3 regions of the Streptomyces sp. NPDC087845 genome follow, and region 1 is predicted to be linked to each of the others. Evidence: riboswitches for the same ligand, from Rfam matches in the RefSeq annotation. Region 1 holds a riboswitch; each other region holds the start of a gene.
The links. Region 1 has a riboswitch for thiamine pyrophosphate ahead of thiC (phosphomethylpyrimidine synthase ThiC). Riboswitches for the same ligand answer to the same signal wherever they lie in the genome.
Positions count from the first base shown of each region.

Region 2: it holds a riboswitch for thiamine pyrophosphate, as region 1 does, so the genes downstream of both, thiO (glycine oxidase ThiO) here and thiC (phosphomethylpyrimidine synthase ThiC) in region 1, are expected to answer to the same signal.
Region 3: it holds a riboswitch for thiamine pyrophosphate, as region 1 does, so the genes downstream of both, ACIOMQ_RS38470 (thiamine ABC transporter substrate binding subunit) here and thiC (phosphomethylpyrimidine synthase ThiC) in region 1, are expected to answer to the same signal.

Region 1 is NZ_JBIUVC010000002.1:496,990-500,255, reverse strand. It holds gene thiC (phosphomethylpyrimidine synthase ThiC) at 1-1,484, opposite strand, end outside; TPP riboswitch at 1,477-1,610, opposite strand; gene ACIOMQ_RS07880 (YibE/F family protein) at 1,681-3,003, shown strand; gene ACIOMQ_RS07875 (SsgA family sporulation/cell division regulator) at 3,084-3,266, opposite strand, start outside.
Region 2 is NZ_JBIUVC010000007.1:318,330-321,595, reverse strand. It holds gene ACIOMQ_RS20435 (thiazole synthase) at 1-244, opposite strand, end outside; gene thiS (sulfur carrier protein ThiS) at 247-561, opposite strand; gene thiO (glycine oxidase ThiO) at 558-1,739, opposite strand; TPP riboswitch at 1,737-1,850, opposite strand; gene ACIOMQ_RS20420 (NAD(P)/FAD-dependent oxidoreductase) at 2,148-3,266, shown strand, end outside.
Region 3 is NZ_JBIUVC010000028.1:23,536-26,801, reverse strand. It holds gene ACIOMQ_RS38475 (ABC transporter permease) at 1-386, opposite strand, end outside; gene ACIOMQ_RS38470 (thiamine ABC transporter substrate binding subunit) at 533-1,711, opposite strand; TPP riboswitch at 1,716-1,832, opposite strand; gene rlmN (23S rRNA (adenine(2503)-C(2))-methyltransferase RlmN) at 1,889-2,995, opposite strand; gene ACIOMQ_RS38460 (phosphatidate cytidylyltransferase) at 3,100-3,266, opposite strand, start outside.

The sequences.
Region 1 (3,266 bases):
CAGTCCTGCGCCCCCGGGTGCCCCTTGGCGAGGTCCGCCGCATGCGCCGCGATCTTGTACGTGATGACGCCGGTCTTCACATCGTCGCGGTTGGGCAGGCCGAGGTGCTCCTTGGGCGTGACGTAGCAGAGCATCGCCGTGCCCCACCAGGCGATCATCGCCGCGCCGATGCCCGAGGTGATGTGGTCGTACGCCGGCGCGACATCGGTGGTCAGCGGGCCGAGCGTGTAGAACGGCGCCTCCTCGCAGATCTCCTGCTGGAGGTCGATGTTCTCCTTGATCTTGTGCATCGGGACATGGCCCGGCCCCTCGATCATGGTCTGGACGCCGAACCGCTTGGCGATCGTGTTCAGTTCGCCGAGCGTGCGCAGTTCGGCGAACTGCGCCTCGTCGTTGGCGTCGGCGATCGAGCCGGGGCGCAGACCGTCGCCCAGCGAGTACGTCACGTCGTAGCCGGCGAGGATCTCGCAGAGCTCCTCGAAGTGCTCGTACAGGAACGACTCCTTGTGGTGCGCCAGGCACCACGCGGCCATGATCGAGCCGCCGCGGGAGACGATGCCGGTCTTGCGTCGAGCGGTCAGCGGGACGTACGGCAGGCGCACGCCGGCGTGGACCGTCATGTAGTCGACGCCCTGCTCGGCCTGCTCGATGACGGTGTCCTTGTAGATCTCCCAGGTCAGCTCCTCGGCCCGGCCGTCGACCTTTTCGAGGGCCTGGTAGAGGGGAACGGTGCCGATCGGCACGGGGGAGTTGCGCAGAACCCACTCACGGGTGGTGTGAATGTTGCGTCCGGTGGAAAGGTCCATGACCGTGTCGGCGCCCCACCGCGTCGCCCACGTCATCTTCTCCACCTCCTCCTCGATGGAGGACGTCACCGCGGAGTTGCCGATGTTGGCATTGACCTTCACCAGGAACCGCTTCCCGATGATCATCGGTTCGATCTCGGGGTGGTTGACGTTGGCCGGCAGCACGGCCCGGCCGGCGGCGATCTCCTCGCGCACCACCTCGGGCTCGACGCTCTCCCGGATCGCCACGTACTCCATCTCCGGGGTGATCTCGCCCCGGCGGGCGTACGCGAGCTGGGTCACCGGCTGCCCGTCCCGGCTGCGGCGGGGCAGCCGCGGCCGGCCGGGGAAGACGGCGTCGAGGTTGCGCAGCCCGCCACGCGGCGAGGTGTGCTTGAGCCCGTCGTCCTCGGGGCGGGCGGGGCGGCCCGGGTACTCCTCGGTGTCGCCGCGCGCGATGATCCAGTTCTCCCGCAGCGGTGCGAGTCCGCGACGGACATCGGTCTCCGTGGTGGGATCGGTGTACGGCCCCGACGTGTCGTACAGCGTCACGTCCTTGCCGTTGGTGAGGTGCACCTGACGGACCGGCACCCGGAGGTCCGGGCGTGAACCCTGGACGTATCCCTTGTGCCAGCCGATGGACTTCCCGGCCTCGTCGCTCTGGTTCGAGGCAGGCGTGCGTGCGTCCGATGTGGTCATGAGACCTACTCCCTACGCCGGCATTACCCGGTAACAGGTTCGGCGGTCGGCGCAGCCTGTCCCGTACAGGCGTACGGATATCAGCGCCCTCTCAGCCCGGTGCTCCGAGCTCCCGCGTGTGCAAAGGTTCCTCCACGCTAGCGCCCCGTCCGGCGCGATGAACAGAGGGCCCTTCCCTTCTTGCGATGATCGGCCGGTGACGTCCCCCCATATCGACCCCGACCCACAGGGCCATCAGCACGGCCACTCGCACAGTCATGGTCCTGCCGCGCCCGTCTCCAAGCATCTGCGCAAGGTGATCGCGGCCGTACTCATCCCGTTCGCCGCCGCGGTCGTCGTCGGCCTGGCGGTGCTCTGGCCGGGCGGTGCGCCACCGCACGAGCGGACCGGTGTCGGTTTCGACCGGCAGACCCAGCAGGGAAAGGTGGTGAACGTCGACAAGGTGGACTGCAAGGAAGTGAACGCCGCCCAGATGCCCACCAGCGGCGAGACCATCCCGCCGTCGGGGAGCGGGCCGGGGCTGTGCGAGAAGGCCACCGTCGAGGTGACGACCGGTCACGACAAGGGCCGGACCTTCGTCGAGATCGTCCAGCCCGACGCACCGCGTCAGTTGCGCGAGGGGCAGGGCGTGGTCGTGGCCTACGCGCCCGACGCGCCCCATGACCTGCAGTACTCGGTGACGGATGTGAACCGGAAGTTCCCGATGACACTGCTGGCCGGGATCTTCGCCCTGGTCGTGGTCGCGGTGGGCAGGATGCGTGGAGTGATGGCACTGATCGCGCTCGCCGTGTCGTTCGCCGTGCTGACCCTGTTCATCCTCCCGGCCATCCTCCAGGGTTCGAATCCCCTGCTCGTCGCGGTGATCGGGGCCAGTGCGATCATGCTGATCGCGCTCTACATGTGCCACGGTCTGACCGCGCGCACCTCGGTCGCGGTGATCGGCACACTGATCTCGCTCCTGCTGATCGGACTGCTCGGATCGCTCTTCATCGGCTGGGCGAGCCTGACCGGCAACACCGACGACAGCACCGGCCTCATCCACGGCCTGTACCCGCACATCGACATGAGCGGCCTGCTGCTGGCCGGTGTCATCATCGGTTCGCTCGGGGTACTCGACGACGTGACGGTCACCCAGACATCGGCGGTCTGGGAGCTGCACCAGGCGAACCCGACGATGGGCGCGCGGGGGCTCTACCGGGCGGCGATCAGGATCGGGCGCGACCACATCGCCTCGGTCGTCAACACGCTGGTGCTCGCCTACGCGGGCGCCGCGCTGCCGCTGCTGCTGCTGTTCTCGATCGCCCAGAGCAGCGTGGGGACAGTGGCCAACAGCGAACTGGTGGCGGAGGAGATCGTGCGGACGCTGGTCGGCTCGATCGGACTGGTCGCCTCGGTGCCGGTGACGACAGTGCTCGCCGCGCTGGTCGTCTCCGCGGACCGCACAGGGCTCGGCGCGGAAGCCGGAGCTCCAGCACCCGTACGGACCGGGAGAGGCCGCCGTCGCAGGACGAAGCCTTGAACGCCCCCGTACGGAGAGCGATTCACCCGTTCGGCAGGTGTCGCGTTCGACCGGCGGGCCGGTCTGCGACGCCGTGTTCTTCAGCCGGCGTTCTGCTCCTCGGCCAGGATCCGGCCCAGGGCCTCCTCCAGGTTGCCCTCGAAGTCACCCAGCGTGCATTCCTGCCCGAGCGGCACGAGTTTGTCCGTCCGGTCGAGAAAGGCCACGAGCGGCGCCGTACCGGCCCTGAAGAGGGCGCGGTCCTCGCCCACCTGAAGCCGGAT
Region 2 (3,266 bases), on a different contig from region 1:
CCGCCTCGCCCGCGGTGAAGCAGCCCGCCGTGTTCGGCAGGACGCGGATGGAGAGCCGCCGGAGGACGGAGAGCACCGAGCCCTGCACGGCCGGATCCAGGCGGCGCATCGCCACGGTGGTCAGTTCGGTGCCGGAGGCGGTCAGCGAGCGTTCCAGCACGTCGAGGCTGGGCGCCCCGCCGGTCCCCATGATCAGCCGGGAGCCGAAGGAGGTGTCGCCGAGGGTGAAGAGGTCGTCGGGCATCGTCAGCCTCCCTGGACCGCGGTCAGGACCTCGACGCGGTCACCGTCACCGAGCGCGGCGGTGGACCACCGGCCGCGCGGGACGACGGTCTCGTTGACGGCGGCGGCGACGCCGGAGTGCGCGGCGGTCAGGGTGGCGACGAGGACGTCGAGGGTGGTGCCCGCGGGGAGGAGGCGCACCTCGCCGTTCACGGACACGGAGAGGGGCGCGGATTCGGCGGGGGAAGGGGAGGGGGAAGGGGGAGGGGAGGGGGAAGGGGGAGGGGAGGGAGAAGGAGAGGGGGAGCCGGGCTCGGAGAGTGGTGCGGGCTCGGTCATGCGGGCTGCTCCTGACGTACGGGGGCGGCGGGCGGGAAACGGTGCGGAGTGAAGGGGCGGGCCACCTCGGGCAGTTCGCCGTCGGCCAGCAGCGCGGCCATGGCGTCTCCGGTGACGGGGGTGAGCAGCACCCCGTTGCGATGGTGGCCGGTGGCCAGGTGGAGGCCGGGCAGGGTGGTGGGGCCGAGCAGCGGGGCGTTGTCGGGGGAGGCGGGACGCAGGCCGGCCCGGGTCTCGGTGAGCGGCAGCTCGGTGATGCCGGGCACCAGCTCGTGCGCGTCCCGCAGCAGCTCGTAGACGCCGCCCGCGGTGACGGTGGTGTCCCAGCCCATCTCCTCGCTGGTGGCGCCGACGACCAGTTCGCCGTTCTCCCGCGGGACGAGATAGACATGACTGCCCCGGACCACGGCCCGGACCGTCCGGGTGAGGAAGGGCGCGTACGGTGCGGGCACGGTCAGCCGCAGCACCTGCCCCTTCACCGGCCGGACCGGCGGCACGGCCTCGTCCGGCAGCCCCGGGAGCCGGCCGCTGAGGCTGCCCGCGGCGAGTACGACCTGGTCGGCGCCCAGCTCCGTACCACCGGCGAGCACGGCTCCGGCGGCCCGGTCGCGTACGACCGCCAGGCGCTCCACCCAGCCGCGGTGGAAGACCACCCCGGCCCGCTCGCAGGCGGTCAGCAGTGCGGCGGCCAGCCGGCGTGGATCGATCTGGTGGTCGCCGTCGACCCGCAGACCGCCGCGGACACCGGGCGCGAGCATGGGCTCCAGACGGCGGCAGTCGCGGCCGCCGAGCCACTCCGACTCCAGGCCCGAACGCTGCTGCAGGGCGTGCAGTTCCCGCAGATGGGCACGGTCGTCGGAGTCCAGCGCGACGGCCAGGGTGCCGCAGGCGCGGAAGCCGGTCTCCTGACCGCTCGCCGCCTCCAGTTCGGCCGCGAAGGCCGGATAGCGCGCGGCCGAGGCGACATTGAGGCCCAGCAGCATCTGTTCGCCGTAGTGGAGTTCGGTGACGGCGGCCAGCATGCCGGCCGCCACTTGAGCGGCTCCGCCGCCCGGTTCGGGATCGGCGACCGCGGTGCGCAGTCCGCGCTGCGCGGCCCGCCAGGCGGTCACCAGACCGATGATCCCGCCCCCGACGACCAGGACGTCGGATCCGTTTTTGTTCCGAGAAGAACGCATGGGCGTCCAGCCCCTCCCTTCGCCGGCATGACCCGGATCAGGTTCGTACGGTCGGAGGCCGCCCCAGCCTCCCTCTCAGCCCGGTGCGTCCGGGCTCCCGCGAGTCTTTTACGTCGGCCACCCTAAACCTCGTTCCCCGGGCCCGGTAAGGGAGCAGGGCCCGTGGCCCGTTCGCTCGCTCGGATTCCTCCCTCATGGCCTCAAAGGCAGGGGAGGCGCCCCTCCGTGCAGCCGGAGCAGGGCGGAACGACATCCTCCGGCCACTGCGTCTCCACCGTCGCCGCTCTCGCGGACGGCCGGGTCCGGCCGGAGGAGAGAGGGGAGTGGGAGCCGTAGGAGGGAAGCGGAACGAGCACCGTGGAAGAGGTCCCCTACCCTGATGAATCGTCAGGTGCTTATGGTGTACGGGTGAGCGAGCAGCAGCAGTCGGAGCAGCCGGACGGGGCGGAGCGGCCCGACCCGTCGGCCGGGCGTCGCGTCGTCGTCGTCGGCGCGGGCATGGCCGGCGTACAGACGGCGGTGGCCCTGCGGGAACAGGGCTTCACCGGCCCCGTCGTCCTGATCGGCGCCGAACCGCACCAGCCCTACGACCGGCCCCCGCTGTCCAAGGCGGTACTGCTCGGCAAGGCCGAGGACTCCGCGTTCGACATCGACTTCGAGGCGCTGGACATCGATCTGCGACTGGGCCGCGAAGTCACCGGTGTGCGGCCCGGCGCGCATGAGCTGGACACCCCCTCGGGTCCCGTGCCCTACGACTTCCTGGTGATCGCGACCGGTGCCGAACCGGTCGTCCTGCCCGGCTCCGAGGGCCTTCCCGGCGTCCATCTGCTGCGCACCCTCGACGACGCGGCACGACTGCGCCCCGTCCTCGACGAGCAGCACGGCGTCGTGGTCGTCGGAGCGGGCTGGATCGGCGCCGAGTTCGCCACCGCGGCCCGCGCCGCGGGCTGCGCGGTCACCGTCGTCGAGGCCGCCGAGCAGCCCCTCGCGGGCGCGATGCCGGCCGAGGTCGCCGCCCCGATGACCGCCTGGTACGCCGAGATCGGCGCCGAACTCCTCACCGGAGCCCGGGTCGCCCGCATCGAACCGGGCCGGGTGGTCCTCACGGACGGCCGCGAGATCCCGGCCGGAGCGGTCGTCGTCGGAATCGGCGCACGGCCCGCCACCGGCTGGCTGGCCGGCTCCGGCATCGCGCTCGGCGCCGACGGATCGGTGACCGCCGACGGCGCGCTGCGCACCTCGCAGCCCGATGTGTACGCGGTCGGCGACTGCGCCTCGTTCCCGTCCACCCGGTACGGCGAACGCCTTCTCGTCCACCACTGGGACAACGCCCTCCAGGGCCCCCGGACCGCCGCCGCCAACATCATCGCCGCCGCGGCCGGCGGTGACCCGGCGCCGCGGACGTACGACCCCGTGCCGTACTTCTGGTCCGAGCAGTTCGACCGGTTCGTGCAGTACGCGGGCCACCACGGCGGCGCCGACACCCTGCTGTGGCGCGGCGAGCCCACCGGCCCCACCTGGTCGGTG
Region 3 (3,266 bases), on a different contig from region 1:
AGAATCGCCCAGACGGTGGTGTCGAGGCGTACGCCCCAGAGTTCGTCGAGGAACCCGCCGCGTCCCAGCAGCGCCAGGAAGGCCGTCCCGACGACGACGGTCGGCAGGACGAACGGCACGGTGACGACCGCCCGCAGCAGCTGCTTGCCGGGGAAGTCGAAGCGGGCGAAGACATAGGCGCCGGGCAGCGCGATCAGCAGAGTCAGCGCGGTCGAGGCGAGCGCCTGCCAGGTCGTGAACCAGAGGACGTCGCGGATGTCCGGCCGGGTCAGCACTTCGGCAACCCGGCCGAACTGCCAGACACCGTCCGCCTTCAGCCCGCGGCCGACGATCGCGGTGACGGGGTAGGCGAAGAACAGCGCGAAGAACGCGACGGGCACGGCCATCAGGCCGAGCCGCACCGCACTCCCGCGCCGCGCCTTCGCGCGCGCGAAGTCCGCGTGCCCAGAGCGGGCGCGCGGCTTCTCCCCCCGCGGCCCCTCCTCGGGCGCGCCCTTCCCGCCCGCGTCCGTTCCGCGTACGGGGGTCCGCGTTACTTCACTACGAGCGAGGACCACGACTGGACCCACTGCTCACGGTTCTTGGAGATCTTGTCGGGGGCGACGGTCGCCGGCGTGTCGACCGTCGCGCCGAACTTCGTGAAGAGTTCCGGCAGTTTCGCGCTCTCGTCGACCGGGTTCACGAACATGCTGAGCGGCATGTCCTCCTGGAACCTCTTGCTGATCAGGAAGTCCAGCAGGGCCTTGCCCCCCGCCTCGTTCTTCGCACCCTTCAGCAGGCCCGCGAACTCGATCTGGCGGAAGCAGGTCCCGGTGGCGACCCCGGTCGGTGCCTCGGCCGGCTGCGGCTTCGCGTAGAGCACCTCGACGGGTGGGCTGGAGGCGTACGACACGACGAGCGGCCGGTCGGCCTTGGCCTTCTTGCCGCCCGCGGAACCGGAGAACTCCTCGTTGTACGCCTGCTCCCAGCCGTCGACGACCTTGACGCCGTTGTCCTTCAGCTTCTTCCAGTAGTCCTGGTAGCCCTTCTCGCCGTAGGTGGCGACGGTACCGAGAAGGAAACCGAGGCCGGGCGAGGAGGTCTCGGCGTTCTCGGTGACGAGGAGGTTCTTGTACGCGGGCTTCGCCAGGTCGTCGAAGGTCCGCGGCGGCGCGAGCTTCTTCTCGGCGAAGTACTCCTTGTCGTAGTTGACGCAGATGTCACCGGTGTCGATCGGGGTGACCCGGTGCTCGGCGTCGAGTCGGGTGCCGGCCGCCACCTGGTCGATGCCCTTCGCCTCGTACGGCGTGAAGAGACCGCTGTCGAGGGCGCGGGAAAGCAGGGTGTTGTCGACACCGAAGAACACATCGCCGCGCGGTGATCCCTTGGTCAGGATCTCCTGGTTGAGCGCGACACCCGCGTCGCCGCTCTTCAGCACCTTGACGGTGTAGCCGGTCTGCTCGGTGAACTCCTTCAGCACATCCTTGGAGACGTTGAAGGAGTCATGGCTGACGAGCGTCACGGTCTTCGAGCCGGAGCTCTTCGTGCCGCCGGAACCGGAGTCCGACGTATCGGAACTCCCGCATCCGGCCAGTGCCGTGACGCCGAGCGCGGCGGCGACGGCCGTCGCCGCGAGGTGCGTGGTTCTGCGCGTGGTGCTCAATGTGGATTCCTCCTGGGTTTTGGCCAGGAAGAGACGCGGCCCCGCCCGCGAAAAGCGGGCAGGGCGCAACAGCATGAGTTGATGACCGAACTTCCTACCCGGAATGACCCGGGCGAGGTTCAGAGGGTCTGCGGCCGACCTGTTCTCGGTGCCGCACTCTCAGCGCTGTGGCGCTCCCCTGTCGGAATATGAAGTTGATTTGTATGAAGTTGATTTCAGGCCCAGGTTACACGGGCCGTTCCGGCCTCAGCGCTCGGCTGCCGCCAACTGACCGCAGGCTCCGTCGATCTCCTGGCCTCGGGTGTCCCGCACGGTCACCGGCACCCCGTGTGCCGCGATCGCCTCGACGAAAGCCTTCTCGTCCTCGGGCCGCGAGGCCGTCCACTTGGACCCGGGGGTCGGGTTCAGCGGGATCAGGTTGACATGCACCCGCTTGCCCTTGAGGAGTCGGCCGAGCAGGTCACCACGCCATGCCTGGTCGTTGATGTCCCGGATCAGCGCGTACTCGATGGAGATCCGGCGGCCGGACTTCTCCGCGTACTCCCACGCGGCGTCCAGCACCTCGCGCACCTTCCACCGCGTGTTCACGGGGACGAGTGTGTCGCGCAGCTCGTCGTCCGGTGCGTGCAGCGAGACGGCGAGGCGGCACTTGAACCCCTCGTCGGCGAAGCGGAGCATCGCGGGCACCAGGCCGACGGTGGAGACGGTGATCCCGCGCTGCGAAAGCCCCAGCCCGTCCGGCTCCGGATCGGTCAGCCGACGGATCGCGCCGACCACCCGCTTGTAGTTGGCGAGCGGCTCGCCCATGCCCATGAAGACGATGTTGGAGAGGCGTGCCGGGCCTCCCGGGACCTCCCCGTCGCGCAGCGCCCGCATGCCGTCCACGATCTGGTGGACGATCTCGGCGGTCGACAGATTGCGGTCGAGACCGGCCTGCCCCGTGGCGCAGAACGGGCAGTTCATCCCGCAACCCGCCTGCGACGAGATGCACATCGTCACCCGCTCCGGGTAGCGCATCAGGACGGATTCGACGAGCGTCCCGTCATGCAGCTTCCACAGCGTCTTGCGGGTGGTGTCGTCGTCGCAGCTGATGTGGCGGACCACCGACATCAGGCCGGGGAACATCGCCTCGGCGAGCCTGTCCCGCGAAGCGGCCGGGATGTTGGTCCACTCGGCCGGATCGTGCGCATACCGAGCGAAGTAGTGCTGCGAGAGCTGCTGGGCGCGGAACGGCTTCTCGCCGATCGCGACGACGGCTTCCTTGCGCTCGGCGGGCGTGAGGTCGGCGAGGTGCCGCGGCGGCTTCTTGGCTCCGCGGGGCGCGACGAAAGTGAGTTCTCCGGGCTTAGGCATGGTTCATCCAGTGTCGCAGACAAAGCAGTGAGGGCCCGCCGCCCTGTGGACAACGGACCCTCACTCGCACATGCCCAGGTCAGGGCGGTGAACCGCCCTCAGGATCAGCCGGATCCCACGAACAGCACCAGCAGCAGCCACACCACCGGAGCGGTCGGCAGCAGCGAGTCCAGCCGGTCCATGATGCCGCCGTGCCCCGGCAGGAGCGTGCCCATGTCCTTGATGCCGAGATCCCGCTTGATCATCGACTCGCCCAGGTCGCCGAGGGTGG